DNA from 3 places in the uncultured Albimonas sp. genome. Region 2 is predicted to be linked to each of the others. Evidence: riboswitches for the same ligand, from Rfam matches in the RefSeq annotation. Region 2 holds a riboswitch; each other region holds the start of a gene.
What was found. A riboswitch is a leader RNA that binds a small molecule or an ion and turns the genes downstream of it on or off. The one in region 2 is predicted to bind thiamine pyrophosphate.
Positions count from the first base shown of each region.

Region 1: it holds a riboswitch for thiamine pyrophosphate, as region 2 does, so the genes downstream of both, AAC134_RS13305 (ABC transporter substrate-binding protein) here and thiM (hydroxyethylthiazole kinase) in region 2, are expected to answer to the same signal.
Region 3: it holds a riboswitch for thiamine pyrophosphate, as region 2 does, so the genes downstream of both, AAC134_RS12355 (FAD-dependent oxidoreductase) here and thiM (hydroxyethylthiazole kinase) in region 2, are expected to answer to the same signal.

Region 1 covers NZ_CAXBOD010000026.1:25,877-29,371, forward strand. The annotation lists gene AAC134_RS13295 (MoxR family ATPase) at 1-764, opposite strand, end outside; gene dksA (RNA polymerase-binding protein DksA) at 1,194-1,616, shown strand; TPP riboswitch at 1,892-2,000, shown strand; gene AAC134_RS13305 (ABC transporter substrate-binding protein) at 2,096-3,055, shown strand; gene AAC134_RS13310 (ATP-binding cassette domain-containing protein) at 3,056-3,495, shown strand, end outside.
Region 2 covers NZ_CAXBOD010000015.1:34,902-38,396, reverse strand. The annotation lists gene AAC134_RS09910 (MurR/RpiR family transcriptional regulator) at 433-1,263, shown strand; TPP riboswitch at 1,313-1,403, shown strand; gene thiM (hydroxyethylthiazole kinase) at 1,452-2,258, shown strand; gene thiE (thiamine phosphate synthase) at 2,255-2,887, shown strand; gene thiD (bifunctional hydroxymethylpyrimidine kinase/phosphomethylpyrimidine kinase) at 2,929-3,495, shown strand, end outside.
Region 3 covers NZ_CAXBOD010000022.1:59,805-63,299, reverse strand. The annotation lists gene AAC134_RS12365 (thiazole synthase) at 1-546, opposite strand, end outside; gene thiS (sulfur carrier protein ThiS) at 548-745, opposite strand; gene AAC134_RS12355 (FAD-dependent oxidoreductase) at 729-1,706, opposite strand; TPP riboswitch at 1,913-2,014, opposite strand; gene AAC134_RS12350 (alpha/beta hydrolase) at 2,275-3,291, shown strand; gene AAC134_RS12345 (hydrolase) at 3,333-3,495, shown strand, end outside.

The sequences.
Region 1 (3,495 bases), on a different contig from region 2:
TGCAGGCGGGGCAGGGCGTCGGTGGGGTTCTGGCGCAGGTCGGAGGCGTCCAGATCGTCGGCCATCAGCAGCTTCAGCCAGTCCAGCACCTCGGAGGTCGAGGGCTTCTTCTTCAGGCCGGGCGTGTCGCGGATGTCGTAGAACTGGGTCAGCGCCCCGCGCAGCAGGTTCGACTTGATGTCGGGGAAGTGAACCTTGACGATCTGCGCCATCGTCTCGGCGTCGGGGAACTGGATGTAGTGGAAGAAGCAGCGGCGCAGGAAGGCGTCGGGCAGTTCCTTCTCGTTGTTCGAGGTGATCAGCACGATCGGGCGGACCTTCGCCTTCACCATGCGGCCGGTCTCGTAGACGTAGAATTCCATGCGATCGAGCTCCTGGAGGAGGTCGTTCGGGAACTCGATGTCGGCCTTGTCGATCTCGTCGATCAGCAGCACGACCTTCTGCTCGGCGTCGAACGCCTCCCACAGCTTGCCCTGCTTGATGTAGTTGGCCACGTCGCGCACCCGCTCGTCGCCGAGCTGGGAATCGCGCAGGCGGCTGACCGCGTCGTATTCGTAAAGGCCCTGCTGGGCCTTGGTGGTGGACTTGATGTTCCACTCGATGATCGGCAGGTCGAGCGAGGCGGCCACCTGCCGCGCGAGCTCGGTCTTGCCGGTGCCGGGCTCGCCCTTGACCAGCAGCGGGCGCTCCAGCGTGATGGCGGCGTTCACCGCGATTTTCAGGTCCTCGGTGGCGACGTAGTCGCGCGTGCCTTCGAACTTCATGGGCCTCGGCCGCTCCCCGGTGCGTTTCTCCCGCGTCCGCCGCCGACGTCGCTCCTGACCGGAGCGTTCCGTCTGGCGGTCGGGACGCCTCACGGGATTGGTTGCACATACGGGCGGGTATGGGCAAGGGCGAGGCGCCCTCGCGCGGTTCCGCCGCGTCGGGGCGCGCCCCGAGGGGATCGGGCGCCGCAGAAATGTGCGGACCTTTGCGGCAGGGCGCCGAAAGAAAGAGCAACGACTGCAACGCGTGTCGGTAACGAACCTTTCGCGTGACTTAATCGTGACCCGGGTCTATACGAAGCCGCGGCGACGCGAGGAGCGTGGCGCGACAGGCCCTCCGGCAGACGCTGCGGCGCGTCGGGTGAGGAGGCCGCCAGCTCCTGCCCGGGTCGCCACGGGGTGGCAAGACGAGCATCGAGGTGCCTGGCGATGAAGTCCGAAATCGTGCTTGAGGCCGAGTATTTTCCGTCCGAGGACGAACCGTTCATGAATCCTCGGCAGCGGGAATACTTCCGCCGCAAACTGACCGACTGGAAAGAAAGCATCCTGGCCGAAAGCCGCAGCACCCTCGAGGGACTGCAGGAAAGCGGCCAGTCCGTTCCCGACATCGCAGACCGCGCCTCGGCCGAGACCGACCGCAGCCTCGAGCTGCGCACCCGGGACCGCCAGCGCAAGCTGATCTCCAAGATCGATGCGGCCCTGCGCCGGATCGAGGACGGCTCCTACGGCTACTGCAACGTGACCGGCGATCCGATCAGCCTGAAACGGCTGGACGCGCGCCCGATCGCGACGCTGAGCCTCGCCGCGCAGGAGATGCACGAGCGTCGCGAAAAGGTCTATCGCGACGATTGATCCTCCTCCCGCTTCGCAGCGCACGGGAGATCGAGAGGCCGGCCCGGCGACGGGCCGGCTTCTTGCGTTCGGGCAGTCGAGTATCGCCCCCGCAACCCGAGGGGCGCGGCGGCGGGGCGATTCGAACCGGATCGCCTGCCCAAGGCGACGTAACGTCAATAATATACATGCGCCGGGCGCGATGTGAAAAGCAAAACTGTGCCGCCGTGAAACGGTCGTCGGCGCCGCGCCTCGCCGGGCGCGTTGACAGCGCGGGGCAGGGCGCGTTAGCTCGGGCGCATCCGTCGGGGGGTCCCAGCAGGGGCTGAGAGGTGCGTCGAGCGCATCGACCCGTCGAACCTGATCCGGGTCATGCCGGCGAAGGGAAACGGATCCGACGCGCGCGCCCTTGGCCGCCCTGCGTCCGCCGTCTCGCCTCCGTCAGCCCGTCCCGGTGGTGCAACCGCGTCGCCGCCGGCGGCGCCCGGACGAGGCCCGACATGCTCCGATCCTCCGCGCTTTCCGCCGCGCTCGCCGCGCTCGCCCTCTCCGCCGCGCCGGCCGCGGCGCAGGAGAAGCTGACCCTGGTGCTCGACTGGTTCGTGAACCCCGACCACGGCCCGATCGTCGTGGCCCAGGAGAAGGGCTGGTTCGCCGAGGAGGGGCTGGAGGTCGAGATCGTGGCCCCCGCCGATCCCTCCGATCCGCCCAAGATGACCGCCGCGGGGCGCGCCGACATCGGGGTGGGCTACCAGCCCCAGCTTCACCTTCAGGTGCACGAGGGGCTGCCGCTGGTCCGCGTCGGCACGCTGGTCGCCACGCCGCTGAACTGCCTGCTGGTGATGGCCGACGGCCCGATCCGGGAGGTCGCGGACCTCAAGGGCGGCAAGATCGGCTACTCGGTCGCCGGCGTCGAGGAGGCGCTGCTGACCGCGGTGCTCGGCAAGGCGGGCCTGACGCTCGACGACGTGGAGCTGGTCAACGTCAACTGGTCGCTGTCGCCCGCCGTCATGTCCGGACAGGTCGACGCGGTGATCGGCGCCTTCCGCAACTTCGAGCTCAACCAGATGGAGATCGAGGGCCGGCCCGGCAAATGCTTCTACCTCGAGGAGGAGGGGCTGCCCGCCTATGACGAACTGATCTTCCTCGCCAACCCCCAGACCATGGACCGCGAGGTCATCGCCCGCTTCCTGCACGCGATCGAGCGGGGCACCCAGTTCATCGTCAACCACCCTCAGGAAAGCTGGGAGATCTTCGCCGGCTCCTCGGCCGAGTTGCGCGACGAGCTGAACGAGAAAGCCTGGGCCGACACCATCCCCCGCTTCGCCCTGCGCCCCGCCGCCTTCTCGGCCGGCCGCTGGGCGACGTTCGAGGCGTTCCTGGCCGAGGCCGGGCTGATCGACGAGGCCTGGCCGGTCGAGCGGTTCGCGATCGACGTCACCGCCGCGCCGGCCGAGTGAATGCACCCTCCCGGCCTGCGCCTGACCGGTCGGCTGGACCTGGTTCCCGGCGAGGGGGGCGGCCCGCCGCTGCCCCCGCTCACGCTCTCGGCGCCCGCCGGCCGCTGGACCTGCCTGCTGGGCCCTTCGGGCGTGGGCAAGTCCACGCTGCTGCGGCTGCTGGCGGGCCTGCCCACGGGGGTGGGTTTTGCGGGCGAGGCGAGCGACGACGCCGGCCGCCCGCTCGACGGCCGGGTCTCGTGGATGGCGCAGAGCGACCTGCTGCTGCCCTGGCTGAGCGTGAGCGAGAACGTGGTGCTGGGCGCCCGCCTGCGCCGCGAGCGCCCCGACCGCGCCCGCGCGCGCGAGATGATCGAGGCGGTCGGCCTCGGCCCCCACGCCGCCAAGACCCCCTCCGAACTTTCGGGCGGGATGCGCCAGCGCGCCGCGCTCGCCCGTCT
Region 2 (3,495 bases):
CCAGGACGAATCGGCCCTGGGCCGCCTTCCGGCCGGACATGAGCGGATCGCCAGGCCGGTTCACGGCGCCGGGCGTGGGGACGCCCGGCGCCGATCCTGCGGGTGAGAACGCCGCCGGGCCTGGGAAAGCCCTCCGCGGCCGGGGCGCCGTTGCGTCCCCCTCCGCATCTGCGCCCTTTCAAGCTACGCGGGCGCGCAGATCCCCGATGGGCAAGCTACCGGTTTCCTTGGCTCGGAACGTCTGGGGTGGCGGTCCGAGCCGTCGGGGGTCTGCAGTTCGAGGCGGGTCTGGGGCCGCCGCGAACCTTGAAAGCAGGATGAAACTGATCTTTCATCTCGTCAATGGGAATGAAACCGCCCTTTCAAAGCGAATCGACTCCCGCGGCGCCCGCGACGCGGGAACCCCCTCCGGCCGCCGGCGCCGAATCCTCGTTGATCCAGCGCATCCATCGCGTCTACGCGGCTCTGCCCGACGGCGAGCGCAGCGCCGTCGACCTGGTGCTCGAGGGCCCCGGAGAGCTCGCTCTGTGGTCGGCGGCCGAGCTCGCCTCGCGCGCCGGCGTCTCCGCGCCCACCGTCTCGCGGCTGTTCCGCCGGCTCGGATACGCCTCCTACGACGAGGCGCGTCGCGACTCGCGCGCGCTGCGGGCGGCGGGATCTCCCCTCTATCGGGGCGATCCGATCCCGGGCGGCGCGGAGGCCGACGGCGTGCTCGCCCGCCACCAGGCCGCCGAGATCGCCGCGCTGGAGACCACGTTCGCGCGCCTCGACCCGCGCGAGGCCACCGCCGCCGCGCACCGGCTGGCGACGGCGCCGCGGATGCGGGTGGCAGGCTTCCGCAACAGCTATTTCGTGGCCGAGTATGCGCGGATGCTGTTCAGCCAGATCCGGCCCGACGTGCAGCTGCTCAACTGGAGCGGGCAGACCGCCGCCGAGTCGCTGGGCGACGTGGGCCCCGAGGACGCCGTGCTGCTGATCGACCTGCGCCGCCGTCCCGCGGGGTTCGCGACCTTCGCAGGGACCCTGGCCGAGACCGGCGCCGACGTGGTCGCCATCTCGGACTCCTCGACGCGCCCCGGCGCGGGCGAGTCGTGGACGCTCGCCTGCGCCGTGAACACGCCCCAGACCTTCGACGCGCCCGGCCCGGCCTTCGCCCTCGTGCGGCTGCTGGCCTGCGAGGCGATGCTGCGCCTCGGCCCCGCCGCCCGCCGCCGCATCGAGCGGATCGAGCAGCTTCACGACTCCCTCTCCGACCTCGCCTGACCGCGCCCGCGCCTTGCATCCTCCCGCGCCGGCGGTCTAGCGTCCGCCCCAGACGCGACAGGGGCGCCCGTCAGGGCTGAGACGCACCCTTGGAACCTGATCCGGATCGCACCGGCGGAGGGAGTCGCGACGGGACCGCCCCTCGCCGTCCCGCCGCGCCCTCCCCGCCGACCTTGGGAGGACCGACCATGAGCCAGACCGCAGACCTGACGCCCGGCGCTCGCCTCGCGGCCATGCGCGCGGGCGCGCCGCTGGTTCACAACATCACCAACTACGTGGCGATGAACGTGATGGCCAACGCGCTGCTGGCCGCCGGCGCCTCGCCCGCCATGGTCCACGCGCGCGAGGAGGCGGCGGGCTTTGCCGCCATCGCCGCCGCGCTGACCGTGAACATCGGCACCCTGTCCCCGCCCTGGGCCGAGGCGATGGAGGCCGCCGCAGCCTCGGCCGTCGCCCACGGCAAGCCCTGGGTCCTCGACCCCGTCGCCGTCTTCGCCTCCCCCTACCGGACCGAGGTCTGCGCCCGCCTCGTCGCGCTCAGCCCCACCGTGATCCGGGGCAACGCCTCCGAGATCCTGGCGCTCGCCGGCGGGACCGCGGGGGCGGCCGGGGCCGACGCGGGCGACGAGGTCTCGGCGGCCGAGGCCGGCGCGCGCGCCCTCGCCCTGCGCAGCGGCGCGGTGGTGGCGGTGACCGGCCCGGTCGACTTCCTCACCGACGGGAGCCGCGCGTTCCGGGTGGCCAACGGCCATGCGCTGATGCCGAAGGTCACCGCGCTCGGCTGCTCGCTGACCGGCGTGGTCGCGGCCTTCGTGGCCACCGGCGAGGACCCGCTGGCCGCCACCGCCGCCGCGCTGGCCTTCTACGGCCTCGCCGGAGAGCGCGCGGCGACGGGCGCGGCCGGCCCCGGCAGCTTCGCCGTCGCCTTCATCGACGCGCTGCATGCGCTGAGCCCCGCCGACCTCGACGCCGGCGCGCGGATCGAGACCGCATGACCCGGCCGCCCTTCGACCCGCGCCTCTGCCTCGTCACCGACCCCTCGGCCCCCGCCGGGGTGGTCGAGACCGCCGTAGCCGCCGCCCGCGGCGGCGCGGCCCTGATCCAGCTGCGCGACAAGACCGCCCCCGACGCCGAACTGCTGGCGACCGCCCGCGCCCTGCGCGAGGCGCTCGGCCCCTTCCCCCACGCCCGCCTGCTGATTAACGACCGCCCCGACATCGCGCTCGAGGCCGGCGCCCACGGCGCCCACGTCGGCCAGACCGACGCAGAAATCGCCGAGGCGCGCCGCATTCTCGGTCCCAACGCGATCCTGGGCCTGTCGATCGAGAATCCCGCGCAGCTTGCCGACGTCGACTGGTCGGCCGTCGACTACATCGGCGCCGGCCCGGTCTTCGCCACGCCCAGCAAGACCGACGCCGCTCCGCCGATTGGCTTCGAGGGCCTCGCGGTTCTGGCCGCCGGCGCCCCGGTCCCCACACTCGCCATCGGCCGGATGACCGCCGCGCATGCCGGCGCCGCCCGTCGCGCCGGCGCCGCCGGCCTCGCCGTGGTCTCCGCCCTCTGCGCCGCGCAGGACCCGCAGGCCGCCGCCCGCGCCATCCTCGCCGCCTGGGACGCCGGCTGATCGCCGCGCGCCCCCGACCTCTCTGGCCAAGGAAATCCCCCATGCCCCGCGCCGTTCCCAACATCCTGTCGATCGCCGGCTCCGACCCCTCGGGCGGGGCCGGGATCCAGGCCGACCTGAAGACGATCTCGGCGCTCGGCGGCTACGCCATGGCCGCGCTGACCGGCCTGACCGTGCAGAACACCCGCGGCGTGCGCGACCTGCACATGCTGCCCCCCGCCTTCGTCGCGGCCCAGGTCGAGGCGGTGTTCGACGACGTCCCCGTCGATGCGGTCAAACTCGGCATGCTCGGCGCGCCCGAGGTGGTCCAGGCGGTGGCCGGGGTCCTCGCCGCGCGTCGTCCGCCCGTGGTGGTGCTCGATCCGGTGATGGTCGCCAAGGGCGGCGCCCGCCTGCTCGCGCCCGAGGCCGAAGCCGCCATGCGCGCCCTCCTCCCCCTCGCCGACGTGCTGACCCCGAACCTGCCCGAGGCCGCGGTCCTGCTCGGCGCGCCCGAGATTACGACCGAGGACGAGATGCTCGCGACCGCCCGCGCGCTGCTGGCGCTGGGCCCCCGGGCGGTGCTGCTGAAAGGCGGCCATCTTCCCGGCGACCGCCCCAGCCCCGAC
Region 3 (3,495 bases), on a different contig from region 2:
ATCAACAACAAGCGGCGTGTCGGGGAACTGCGCGCGCAGGGTCCGCAGACCGTAGATGTTGGTCAGTCCCAGCCCGGTGCCGATGGGCGCGCCCCAGGGCATCAGCACCTCGCAGCCGACCGACAGCAGGCGGTCGGCGAGCACCAGGTCCTCGGTCGTGTAGGGGAAGACCTGGAAGCCGTCCTCGACCAGGATGCGGGCGGCCTCGACCAGGCCGAACGGATCGGGCTGCAGCGTGTCGGCATGGCCGATCACCTCGAGCTTGATCCAGGGGGTGTCGAACAGCTCGCGCGCCATCTGCGCGGTGGTCACCGCCTCGCGGGCCGAGTGGCAGCCCGCGGTGTTGGGCAGCACCGCGACGCCGAGGTCGCGCACCAGGTCCCAGAACGCGCCGCCGGCCCGCTCTCCGCCCGCCTCGCGGCGCACGGAGACGGTGGCGATGCCGGCGCCGGAGCGGCGGAACGCCTCGGCCATCACGCTGGGCGAGGGATATTGCGCCGTGCCCAGCATCAGGCGCGAGGCGATCTCGGTTCCGTAGAGGCGCATCTCAACCTCCCTGCCGGGGGGCGACGATCTCGACCCGGTCGCCGGGCGACAGGGGGGTGTCGGCGCGCGCGGCGGCGGGCACGAAGCTCTCGTTGAGGGCGGTGGCGACCTTGGCCTCGGCGTAGCCGAGCTCGTCCAGGACCGCCGCGAGGGTCTGCGCGCCGACCTCGGCCGCGGCGCCGTTAATCGTGATCTTCATGCCAGAACTCCGGTCGGGCGTCGGTGCAGGCCGCCTCGGCCGCCATCCGCGCCAGCGCGGGGGCGAGCAGGAAGCCGTGGCGGAACAGGCCGTTGACGTGGATCGTGTCGCCCCGCCGCACAAGGCGGGGGAGGTTGTCGGGGAAGGCGGGGCGGGCGTCGGCGCCGATCTCGACCACCTCCGCCTCGCCGAACGCGGGATGCAGCGCATAGGCGGCCGAGAGCAGTTCGAGGACCGAGCGCACGCTGCGCCGGCGGTCGTCGGATTCGATCTGGGTGGCGCCCAGCATGAACAGGCCGTCGCCCCGCGGCACGATATAGAGCGGGAAGCGCGGGTGCAGCAGCCGCACGGGGCGCGTGAGGCGGAGGTCGGCGCTGCGCAGCACCGCCATTTCGCCCTTCACGCCGCGCAGGGTCGCCAGCGCGTCGCGCGCCGCCAGTCCGCGGCAGTCGAAGGTCAGGCCCTGGGGCAGGCCAGCCTCGGCGACGAAATCGACGCCGGCCTGCTCCAGCGATCGGCGGAGCTGGATCAGCGCCGCGCGGGGGTCGAGATGCGCCTCGGCCGCCACATGCAGGGCGCGGTCGAAGCGCCCGCCGAGGTCCGGCTCGAGCGCGGCGAGTTCGGCGGCGTCGAGCCGCCGGGATCCGCTGACCCGCCGCTCGAAGCGGTCAAGCTCGCGCCGGTCGCGGCTGGGGGTCACGACGAGGGTTCCGCGACGCGTCACGGCGACGCCGCGCCGCTCCCACCAGTCGGCGGCCTGCTGGCCGAGGCGGACCACCGGCTCCTCGGCGCTCTCGCCCTCGCAGAAGGGGGCGAGCATGCCGCCGGCCCACCACGAGCAGCCGTGCGGGCCCGGGCCGGGCGCGGGATCGAAGACGGTGACCTTGCAGTTGCGGACCACGAGCTCCTGCGCCACGCAGAGGCCCGCGACGCCGGCGCCCAGGACCCTCGCGCGCATCATCGCCGCGGCTCGCCGAGAGGGACCGTGCGGCGCGCGGCGCCAAGCGGGCCGGTCGCGCCGGGACGCGGGACCTGCGCGCGGGCGGCGCGGACCGGCGCCGCTTCAGGCACGCGGCCACGGCGGGCGGTGGGTGCAGGGGAGTCGCCTGAGGTCATCGTTTCCTCCGCCGACGCGGGGGAGGGACGAACAGGCGAGGCTTCGGGGGCGCCTGATCGTGTTCCGTTCCCTACGCCGGCACTGCCCGGATCAGGTTCGATGGGTTGGCCTGCGCCTCTCAGCCCCCGGACGGAGCACCCCAACGGATCTTGAGTTTGGGTAGCAGGCGATGCGCGGACCTGCAAGCTCGCCCGTCGGGTCGACCCCGAACGTGTTCGCAGCCGCGTTCCGCCCCCGCGGTCGCGGGCGTCGAGACCGCGGGCCAGAGCCGCGCCGGGAAACCCGAGCCGCAGGCGACGGCGGGCGGTTTGCAGGCGATGGGCGCAAGGCGATCCAGATCGCATCGGTTTCCGACAAGGCATGGAGCGCGCGGGCGGCGAGAGTGGGTCATCGCCGCACGAGGAGCTTCGCCATGCCGCCCCCTCCCCCTGCCAAGCCCCCCGTCGCGTCCCCTGACGCGCCCTCGTCAGACGCCGCCTTCGAGGACGCCGCGCCGCTCGGCCTGTGGCGGAGGCGGGAGGCGATGGCGCTGCCGCTCGCGGCCCTCGCGCTCTCGTGGCCGGCGATGGCCTTCGCAGAGACCGCCCCCCAGCCAGGACCCGAAAGCATGAGCCGCTTCACCACCTCCGACGGCGTCGAGATCTTCTTCAAGGATTTTGGCGCCGGCCGCCCGATCGTCTTCTCCCACGGCTGGCCGCTGACCGCCGACGCCTGGGAGACGCAGATGCTGTTCTTCGGGGCCCGCGGCTTCCGCGTGATCGCCCATGACCGGCGCTCGCACGGCCGCTCCCAGCAGGTGTGGGAGGGCAACGACATGGACCGCTACGCCGACGACCTGGCCGAGCTGATCGAGCATCTCGACCTGCGCGACGCGGTGCTGGTGGGCCATTCCACCGGCGGCGGCGAGGTGGCGCGCTGCATCGGCCGGCACGGGACCGCGCGGATCTCGGGCGCGGTGCTGGTCGGCGCCGTGCCGCCGCTGATGCTCAGGACCGAGGCCAACCCCGAGGGCCTGCCGATGGAAGTCTTTGACGGCATCCGCGAGGGCGTGGCGACCAATCGCAGCCAGTTCTTCCAGGACCTCGCCGTGCCCTTCTACGGCCACAACCGCGAGGGGGCGAGCGTGTCCAAAGGGCTCGAGGACGCGTTCTGGCGCCAGGGCATGCAGGGCGGGCTGAAGGGCCTGCACGACTGCATCCACGAGTTCTCGGAAGTCGACTACGCCCCCGATCTCGCGAAGATCGACGTGCCCGTCCTCTTCATCCATGGCGACGACGACCAGATCGTGCCGATCGCGGCCGCGGCCGAAAAGGCGGTGAAGCTGACCCCCAACGGGACGCTGAAGGTGATCCCCGGCGGCCCCCACGGGCTGGCCGAGACCATGCCCGGCGAGTTCAACGCCCTGCTGCTCGACTTCGTCTCGGGCTGATCGCCCGCGTCGTTCCCCTCCGCCTTCACAGGAGCCTCCCCATGTCGCCCAAACTTGACCTGCTGACCCCCGACAACAGCCAGATGATCTTCATCGACCAGCAGCCGCAGATGGCCTTCGGCGTGCAGTCGATCGACCGCCAGGCGCTGAAGAACAACGTGGTGGCGCTGGCCAAATCCGCGAAGATCTTCGGCATCCCCACCA